DNA from 2 places in the Enterococcus bulliens genome. Region 2 is predicted to be linked to the other one. Evidence: predicted binding sites of a transcription regulator. Region 2 holds the regulator's gene; the other holds the start of a gene.
The links. The regulator LexA, encoded in region 2, represses DNA repair genes until DNA is damaged. The targets are predictions, from matches to a motif close to CNAACANNTGTTNG.
Positions count from the first base shown of each region.

Region 1: the regulator LexA is predicted to act here: its motif matches at 3,244-3,257, upstream of uvrB (excinuclease ABC subunit UvrB).

Region 1 is NZ_JBSMXK010000007.1:1,366-6,575, reverse strand. Features, by position in the region: gene uvrA (excinuclease ABC subunit UvrA) at 1-1,188, opposite strand, end outside; gene uvrB (excinuclease ABC subunit UvrB) at 1,205-3,193, opposite strand; gene ACWOEC_RS04975 (amino acid ABC transporter substrate-binding protein/permease) at 3,442-5,210, shown strand, end outside.
Region 2 is NZ_JBSMXK010000006.1:90,537-95,746, forward strand. Features, by position in the region: gene ACWOEC_RS04840 (glucosaminidase domain-containing protein) at 63-908, opposite strand; gene tkt (transketolase) at 1,086-3,080, opposite strand; gene ACWOEC_RS04850 (DUF896 family protein) at 3,201-3,443, opposite strand; gene lexA (transcriptional repressor LexA) at 3,590-4,213, shown strand; gene ACWOEC_RS04860 (hypothetical protein) at 4,391-4,600, shown strand; gene ACWOEC_RS04865 (adenine phosphoribosyltransferase) at 4,750-5,210, opposite strand, start outside.

The DNA.
Region 1 (5,210 bases), on a different contig from region 2:
CTGTTCTCGCGTAAAATCACTATTGGTTTCGTGATAACGTCGTTTGATATTGCTCATCACACCTTCAAACGCGATATCGACATCACGGACACCACCAAAATCATTTTCGTAATGGAAATGGAACGCTTCTTCACCAGAACCATACAAAATGATGTTTTGTTCTTGTTGACTTAATTGTTCAAAAGGCGTATCCATATCGATTGAAAAAGCATAGCACGCTTGTTCCAACAATTGCGGATAATATTGTGAACTGATTGGATTCCAAGGCACCAGAGCGCCTTCACGCAACGTTTTGGTTGTATCAGGTACGACTAAATCTAAATCGACTTCTAATTTCATCCCTAACCCATCACATTCAGAACAAGCCCCAAATGGTGCATTGAATGAAAATAAACGCGGTTCCAATTCACCGACTGTAAAACCACAATAAGGACAAGAATAATGTTCACTAAACAATAACTCTTCTTCGCCGTTCACATCAACAACCGCATAGCCATCTGCTAAACGTAACGCCGCTTCAAATGAATCAAATAAACGTGAACGAATTCCGTCTTTGATCACGATACGATCGACAACGATTGCAATCGAATGTTTTTTCGTTTTAGGTAATTCCGGAACTTCTGTGATGTCATAGGTTTCTCCATTTACCCGTACGCGAACGTAACCTTCTCGTTGGATCATCTCAAATACTTTTTTGTGTTGCCCTTTTTTTTCATGTACAACAGGTGCTAATAATTGGATTTTTGTACGCTCAGGTAGCGCCAATACTTGATCGACCATCTGCTCTACTGATTGACTGGTAATCTCTACATGATCGTTTGGACAAATCGGATGACCTACACGTGCATAAAGCAATCTTAGATAGTCATTGATTTCAGTGACTGTACCAACGGTTGAACGCGGATTTTTACTTGTAGTCTTTTGATCGATCGAGATCGCTGGGCTCAAGCCATCGATACTGTCGACGTCTGGTTTATCCATTTGTCCTAAAAATTGCCGTGCATAAGCAGAAAGGCTTTCAACGTAACGACGTTGTCCTTCTGCATAAAGCGTATCAAAGGCAAGCGAGCTTTTTCCAGAACCAGAAAGTCCGGTCACTACAACCATCTTGTCACGCGGAATGGTCACATCAATATTTTTTAGATTATGTGCTCGTGCACCATGAATCACTATTTTATCATTTGCCACAAAGAAGCCCCCTATATTATTCTGCTTTTAATTCTAAAATGGTATCGCGTAGTGTAGCAGCTGTTTCAAAATCTAATGCTTTAGCCGCATCGCGCATTTCTTTTTCTAACTTCAATAGTAATTGTTCTTTTTCCTCTTTTGAGAGTTCGGTAATCGACTGCACGTCATAAGCTTCTGCAGTTTCTGCGACCTTAGAGATGCGGATCAGATCACGGATCTCTTTTTTGATGGTAATCGGTGTGATTCCATGTTTTTCATTATACGCCTCTTGGATCGAACGTCTTCTAGCCGTTTCTTCGATCGCTTTATTCATGGAATCGGTCATTTTATCTGCATACATGATCACTTTCCCATTGGAATTTCGTGCCGCGCGCCCAATCGTTTGAATCAATGAGCGTTCGCTACGTAAGAATCCTTCTTTATCGGCATCTAAGATCGCAACTAGAGAAACTTCTGGCACATCGATCCCTTCTCGTAGTAAGTTGATTCCAATCAATACATCAAATACGCCTAAGCGTAAGTCACGAATGATTTCAGTTCGCTCAAGTGTTTTGATATCACTATGCAAGTACTTCACTTTGATACCAAGTTCTTTGAAATAATCTGTCAAATCTTCTGCCATTTTTTTCGTCAACGTCGTAATGAAGACACGCTCGTCTTTTTCTGCACGCTCGTTGATTTCTCCTACTAGATCATCGATTTGCCCCATGATAGGACGCACATCGATGATTGGATCCAAGAGTCCAGTTGGTCGGATGATCTGTTGTACGACGTGATCTGTTTGCTCGTATTCATATGGTCCTGGAGTGGCAGAAACATAGATGATTTGATTGACATGCGCTTCAAATTCTTCCAATCGTAAAGGACGATTATCTAAAGCTGATGGCAAACGAAATCCATAGTCTACTAACATTTGCTTACGCGCGCGGTCTCCATTGTACATGCCTCTAATTTGCGGCATCGTAACGTGTGATTCATCGATCACCATCAAAAAATCTTCAGGGAAAAAATCAATCAACGTATAAGGTGGTTCTCCTTCTTTACGTCCATCCATATGTCGCGAATAATTCTCGATTCCTGAAGTATACCCCATTTCACGTAGCATCTCGATATCATAATTAGTGCGTTGCTCTAAACGTTGTGCTTCTAGTAACTGTTCATTTTCTCGTAAAATCTTTAAACGCCATTCAAGTTCGGCTTGAATGGACGCAATCGCGCTTTCCATATGATTCTCATCGGTCAAAAAGTGAGTTGCCGGAAAAATCGAGACATGCTCTATATCGTTGTGGACTTCACCTGTCAAGGCATCGACTTCACGAATTCGATCGACTTCATCGCCAAAAAATTCAATCCGCAACGCACGTTCATCGCGTGAAGCTGGAAAGACTTCGATGACATCACCTCTCACGCGAAATCGTCCCCGCTGAAAATCAATATCATTGCGTTCAAATTGGATATCAATCAGACGACGTAACACTTCTTCGCGTGAAATCTCCATTCCTTCGCGAATCGAGACAACTTGCTTTTGATATTCCATAGGAGAACCTAAACCAAAAATACAAGAAACTGAAGCCACCACTACCACGTCATTGCGCTCTAAAAGCGAACTCGTTGCCGAATGACGTAATTTATCGATTTCATCATTGACACTTGAGTCCTTTTCGATATATGTGTCGCTTGAAGGAACGTAAGCTTCTGGCTGATAATAATCATAATAACTCACAAAATATTCTACTGCGTTATTGGGGAAAAATTCTTTAAACTCGCCATATAATTGACCAGCTAATGTTTTATTGTGCGCAATGATCAAAGTCGGTTTATTGACCTGTTGGATCACATTTGAGATCGTGTAGGTTTTCCCCGTTCCCGTTGCTCCTAGTAGTATTTGTGCTTTTTCTTTCTTTTGAACTCCTTCGACTAGTTGGCGGATGGCCTCCGGTTGATCACCGGCCGGTTGATACGCAGAAACTAGATCAAAAGGAATCGAATTGTTTCGTTCAATCATCCTCAATCCTCATTTCAATTGTTCGTTTTCGTTCTTATATTTTATCATAGCGAACATATTTTCGCTATTCTTGTGACTTGTTTCATAAGGATGGAAGCTTATTTCTTAAACTTTTTATGTAAGTTTTCCTTACATTTCATGTAAGCATTCAGTTTATTTTTTTCTTTTTTCTTGTTATACTCTTGCTAATCGTCAATTCAAATAGAATCGACTAAGTTTTTATGAGAAGAAATGGAGGAAATCATTACATGAAACGAAAGCTTTTTTATTTATCACTACTTTCCATCGTGGCGACGTTAGGGTTGTTTACGGCACGTAGCGTAAAAGCAGAAGAAACGACTTATCAAATCGGAACTGACATCACATTTGCTCCGTTTGAATTTCAAGATGACAATCAAAATTATGTAGGGATCGATATTGATTTGTTAAATGCGATCGCCAAAGATCAAGGATTCGCCATCAATTTGCGTCCACTGGGATTTGATTCATCGATCCAAGGAGTCCAATCTGGACAACTAGATGGTATGATCGCAGGAATGAGTATTACAGATGAGCGGAAAAAAAGTTTTGACTTTTCTGATCCTTATTTTGATAGCGGCATCCAAATGGCTGTCAAAACTGGCGATAACTCAATCAAATCCTATAAAGACTTAAAAGGAAAAGTTGTCGGTGCTAAAGTTGGAACTGAAAGTGCAACATTTTTAGAAGCAAACAAGGATAAATATGGCTATACGATCAAAACTTATGACGATGCTACTGGCGTATACGGTGCCATCAAAAATGGAACGGTGCAAGCAATTTTCGATGATTATCCTGTTTTAGGGTACGCCATCAACAAGGGAGAACCTTTGCAACTCATTGGGACAGCTGAAAAAGGAAATGCTTACGGTTTTGCAGTCAAAAAAGGCGAAAATGCCGAACTGATCCAAAAATTCAACGCCGGTCTTAAAAAATTAAAAGAATCAGGCCAATATGACGAAATCGTTCAAACGTATATCAAAACAAATAGCGAAACGATAACATCACAAACAGAAATGAAAAAAATCACACCGCTAAAAGAGAAATACATTATTGCAAGCGACTCTGCTTTTGCCCCATTTGAATTCAAAAACGAAGACAATGAATATGTGGGAATCGATGTCGATTTGATGAAAAAAGCGGCAGAATTACAAGGTTTCACGATCGACTTTAACTTCATCGGCTTCTCAGCAGCAGTTCAAGCCTTACAAGGGCAACAAGCTGACGGCATGATCGCCGGTATGACTGTGACAGACGAACGAAAAAAAGAATTCGACTTTTCCACTCCTTATTTCCAAAGCGGTATCCAAATCGCAGTCAAAAAAGGCAATAAAAACATCAACTCTTATGAAGACTTAAAAGGCAAAAAGGTCGGGGTAAAAGTCGGGACCGAAAGTGCGGACTTTTTAGAAGCCAATAAAGATAAATATGGCTACACGATCAAAAGTTATGATGCAGCAGATCAATTATACGAAGCAGTCAAAGTCGGCGCAGTCGACGCCATCATGGACGACTATCCAGTAATCGGCTATGCCATCTCTCAAGGTCAAGAACTTGCTACACCGATTGCACGTGAAAGTGGCGGTGAATATGCCTTCGCTGTGAAAAAAGGACAAAACCAAGAATTACTTGAAATGTTCAACGAAGCTTTAGCACAAATGAAACAATCAGGTGAATATGACAAGATTATCGCAACGTATATCGCAGATGGCGAACCAGTCAAACAAGAATCGACTAAAGATAACTCTTCTTTATGGAGAATCTTAAAAAACAACTATAAACAATTGCTTGCCGGTTTAGGCAAAACAATGCTTCTTGCCTTGATTTCCTTTGCGCTCGCGATTTTAGTCGGCGTCATCTTTGGCTTGATGAGTGTCGCACCAATCAAAGCACTACGCATCGTCGCGTCAATCTACGTGGATATTATTCGCGGTATTCCAATGATGGTATTGGCATTCTTTATCTTCTTTGGTTTATCAGGAGCGATAGGCATTACCAT
Region 2 (5,210 bases):
CTTATTGCCTTACGAAAAAAGAGATATCCAAAAATGGCTATCTCTTTTTTCGATTTATTTAATTATAACGTTAATTGTTGGCCAACAACGATTAAATTTCCAGAAATATTATTTTTAGCAATCAAATCAACTAATGAAACATTATATTTTTGCGCGATAGACCACAAGCTATCCCCTTCTACTACTGTGTACGTCCCTAAGCTTGCTGAATTGGTTGTTTGGGTAGTTTCTGCTTGATTAGTTTCGGTTTGAGTTGTCGGTGTACTTGCTATATACGTACTTCCTGTATCAAACTGTGTGAGTTGATAGTTTTGGATCAGCCAATTCAATTTTTGACCGTACGTAGGATCAGTTGCATAACGCCCAGTCAGTGCAGCAGTAGCTTCATAATAGCTTGGTGCGTTACTTTTAAATGCACCAGCATAACGTGGTTGCCCAGACATAGCACCTTGAGAAATCAACACGTTCGCATGATCTACTAAAGATTCATAATAAGAATTGTATTGTCTAAATGGCTCACTCATGGTTACCCATTGTCCATTTAAATATTCTTGTGTAGATAGCCAAACTGATGGACCACCGTGATACTCTTTTACCCCAAATAGATTATAATACGGTGCACTTGAAAGCGTAGAACTTCCATTTCCACTTTCTAGCAATGCTTGCGCGATCATGACTGAAGCATATAGATCATATTGATCTGCAATTTGCGAAGCAGATGGGCCAATTTGATTGATTAATTGTTGTGCTTGGCTATAACCGACTTCATCCGCGTTGACTTGTTGCGATACATTAATCAATGTAGGGGCCACGATCATAGCAGCTCCTGCTAATGGAATTGCCACGTGTAATGGACGAAGTGGTGTCGACTGTTTTTCATGTCGTTGACTTCTTGTTTTCTGCGTCATAAATTCCTCCTAAAATTTCCCAGTAACCTTACCATATTATACGATTATCTTCACATAAAAATCAAATTGTTCATAGAAGGAACACGCCTTGACCGATAAAAGATTTAAAAAAAACTCTGTTTGGCCGCGTCAGACCAACAGAGTTTTTTTTAAATACACTAAATTAAAATTTGATGACTATAATGTTTCAAATGTTTCAACAACGTTTGAAACGGTAAAACCAAATTCTTCAAGGATTTTTGTTCCTGGAGCTGAAGCACCAAAATGATCGATCGCGATCACTTTTCCATGACATTTTGTATAACGGTCCCAACCAAATGGTGATCCTGCTTCGATTGCCACACGTTTTTTCACTTGTTTTGGCAAGACACTTTGTTTGTATTCTACTGATTGTTGTTCAAAAAGATCCATACTTGGCATCGACACTACAGAAACATCAATTCCTTTTTCTTTTAGCGCTTGTTGTGCTTCATAGGCTAAATACACTTCAGAACCTGTCGCGATCAAGATTCCTTCTGGTGTTTCACCTGTTTGAGGAGATACGACATATGCCCCTTTTTTCACGTTTTCATCTGCATCTGTGTTGGTATTCGGTAACACAGGTAAGTTTTGACGACTTAAGACTAAAACAGTTGGTGTTGTTTTAGATTCCATTGCAATCTTCCATGCGGCACGCGTTTCGTTTCCGTCTGCTGGACGAATGACATGTAAGTTTGGCATTGAACGTAAGCTAGATAATTGTTCAACTGGTTCATGTGTAGGACCATCTTCTCCTACTGCTACTGAATCATGCGTTAATACATACGTTAAAGGTACGCCTTGGATTGCGGATAAGCGTACTGCTGGGCGTAAGTAATCGACGAATACAAAGAATGTTCCACCGTATACTTTTGTTCCACCATGTAATTGGATCCCGTTCATTGCTGCCGCCATCGCAAATTCACGTACACCATACCAAATGTTACGGCCCGCATAGTTTCCTGGCTCAAAATCAGATTCTGCCGCAACCATTGTATTGTTTGAACTTGATAGATCGGCTGATCCACCCCAGAAACTTGGGACAGCTTTTGAGATCGCTTGGATCATTTCTTTACTTGACACACGACTTGCTTGGCTTGTTCCTTCTTCATAAACGGGCATCTCTTGATCCCAATTTTCAGGTAACTCACCCGCAAAGGCCGCTTTAAATTGTGCCGCTAATTCTGGATGTGCTGTTTCATAGTCAGCAAATAAGACATTCCATGCCGCTTCGGCTTTCGCACCACGATCATTGATCGCTTCTTTAAAGCGTGCTTTCGCTTCTTCAGGTACAGTAAACTCTGGATAATCCCAGCCGTATGCTTTTTTCGCTGCTTGAACGCCTTCAAGACCTAAAGGTGCACCGTGAACGCCTGATGTTCCTTGTTTTGGCGCACCAAAGCCGATGATAGTTTTGATTTCGATCAACGTTGGTCTGTCCGTTTCAGCTTTGGCTTCTTCGATCGCACGACTGATTGCTTCTAAATCATTGCCTTCTTTAACTAAGATATGTTGCCAACCGTACGCTTCAAAGCGTTGACCTACATTTTCAGTAAACGATTTATTCGTCGGTCCATCTAATGAAATATCATTTGAATCGTACAATACGATCAATTTATCTAGTTTCAAATGACCGGCCATAGAAGCCGCTTCTTGAGAGACGCCTTCCATCAAATCACCATCTCCACATAATGCATACGTATAGTGATCGATTACGTTGTAGTTTGGTTTGTTGTACGTTGCAGCTAAATGCGCTTCTGCCATCGCCATACCGACTGCCATTGCGATACCTTGACCTAAAGGTCCAGTCGTCGCTTCGACACCATCTGTATGGTTGACTTCAGGATGTCCTGGTGTTTTGCTTTCCCATTGGCGGAAATTTTGTAAATCTTCAGTCGTCACGTTGTAACCTGCAGTGTGGAGTAAGCTATATAACAAAGCCGAGCCATGTCCAGCTGATAACACAAAACGGTCACGGTCGACCCAATTGCGAGAAGTCGCTGGATTGATTTTCAAATGTTTTGTCCACAAAGCGTACGCCATTGGCGCAGCTCCCATTGGTAACCCTGGATGTCCTGAATTGGCTTTTTGTACTGCATCGATACTTAATGTACGTAAAGTATCGACACCTAGTTGATCAATTTTATCAAACAACATGTAACGCCTCCGTTTTTTTAGTTTTTTTTACTATTAATCTCCTCTCTATTATAAAAGAAAAAAACAAGGAACGCAATCATTGTTAAACAAAGATTACATTCCTTATCTTAAAATCAATTAATTGCGATCATGAAGCCCTTTTTGACGTTGGATTTCTTTTAATTTTTCAGGTGTTACATCGTTGCCTTCTGGATCCACCACTTTCATTCCCTCGATGTGATGGCGCATCCCCCCACGAAAGGCTTCTAAATATTCTTCTCGTAGTAATTTTTGTTCGGCTAATTCGCCTTCACTTAAACCACTTTCTTTTTTCTTACGTGCCAATTCGTTGATTCGTGCCATTTTTTTATCTGATAACATCTTGATGACCTCCTAAGCTATTTTCTTCATAGTAATAGATTCGCTTTAAAAATACAACTATCAGATCGGTAATATACGAACGTTTGTTTGAATTCAAGTAAAACATATGCTAAAATTATAGTAGAATTCGAAAGAAGGTGTAAACGTTGGCTAGACGTACAGAAAGTCGTCAATTAGAAGTATTAAAATTTATACATACAAAAGTAAGTGAAAAAGGCTATCCGCCAACCGTCCGCGAAATTGGAGCAGCTGTTCAACTGTCTTCTACTTCCACTGTCCACGGACACTTAGCACGTTTAGAAAAAAAAGGGTATATTCAACGCGACCCTACTAAACCTCGTGCTATTGAATTAACGGCTAAAGGATTGGAAGCATTAGATATTGCGCCTTCTCAAATCCCGTTACTTGGTGTTGTGACTGCTGGAGAACCCATTTTAGCAGTAGAAGAAGCTTCTGACTTCTTCCCCATCCCACCAGACTTTTCACACGAACAAGGTCAATTGTTCATGCTCACGATTCGTGGCGAAAGTATGATCAATGCTGGAATACTTGATGGCGATCAAGTAATCGTCAGAAAACAAGATATTGCACAAAACGGGGATATCGTGATCGCGATGACGGATGAAAACGAAGCAACATGTAAAACTTTTTATAAAGAAGAAAAACAGATTCGCTTGCAACCAGAAAATGATTTTCTTGCGCCTATTTTATTAGACAGTGTCCGTATTTTAGGAAGAGTGGTCGGGTTATACCGTCATTTTGAAAACTAAGATAGGTGAAACACCTCATAAAAGAGGTGTTTTTTTCTTTGTTTTTTAGTAGAAAATATCGTTTTTGCAATAATAGTTTTTTTACTTTTCTATCGTATTTCGCTTTACAATTCGAACAAATGTTTGTATACTAATAAAGCAAACGTTTGTTCGTATAATTAATAGGAGTGAAGAAAAATGGAAGCCATTCGTCGTTATGGATTTATTTTAATTGTGTTGTTAGTCGGTATGTTACTTGGTCACGCAGGTTCGTTGATTTCGTTTTTAATTTTCTGTCCGTTAGGTATTATGTGGTTAGTTGCGTGGGATGATAAGCGTTACCGTTTAAACTATCATAAGAAAAATACTCATTTTCCACCCTATACTAAATTGAATCGTAATAAATAAAGATCCTAGCTGTAACTTAAAAAATAAGCCGAATCATTGCCCAAGATAGTTTCCACTATTACAGGCAATGATTCGGCTTATTTTTTTCTAACGATATTTATTCGATGTTCAAAAGGGCATGACAGACTTCTGTCACACCCTTTATTTGTTTAATATTCCATTAAAGTGATCATATCATAGCCTTCGATTTTGTCGCGACCATGTAGATCTTTTAATTCGATTAAAAAGGCACATCCAACGACGATTCCACCTAATTGTTCAATCAATTCGATTGTTGCTTTGATCGTCCCACCAGTTGCAAGTAGATCATCACAAATCAACACACGTTGACCTGGTTTGATTGCATCTGCATGGAGTGTTAACGTATCACTACCGTATTCTAGATCATAAGAAACAGAAATTGTTTTACGTGGTAATTTCCCTGGTTTACGAACAGGTGCAAACCCTACACCAAGTTCATATGCTACAGGACAGCCTACGATAAAGCCACGTGCTTCAGGTCCTACGACCATATCGATTTGTTTTTCTGCTGCATATTTTACGATTTCATGCGTGGCCGCACGATACGCATCACCATCAGCCATTAAAGGCGAGATATCACGAAAGACAA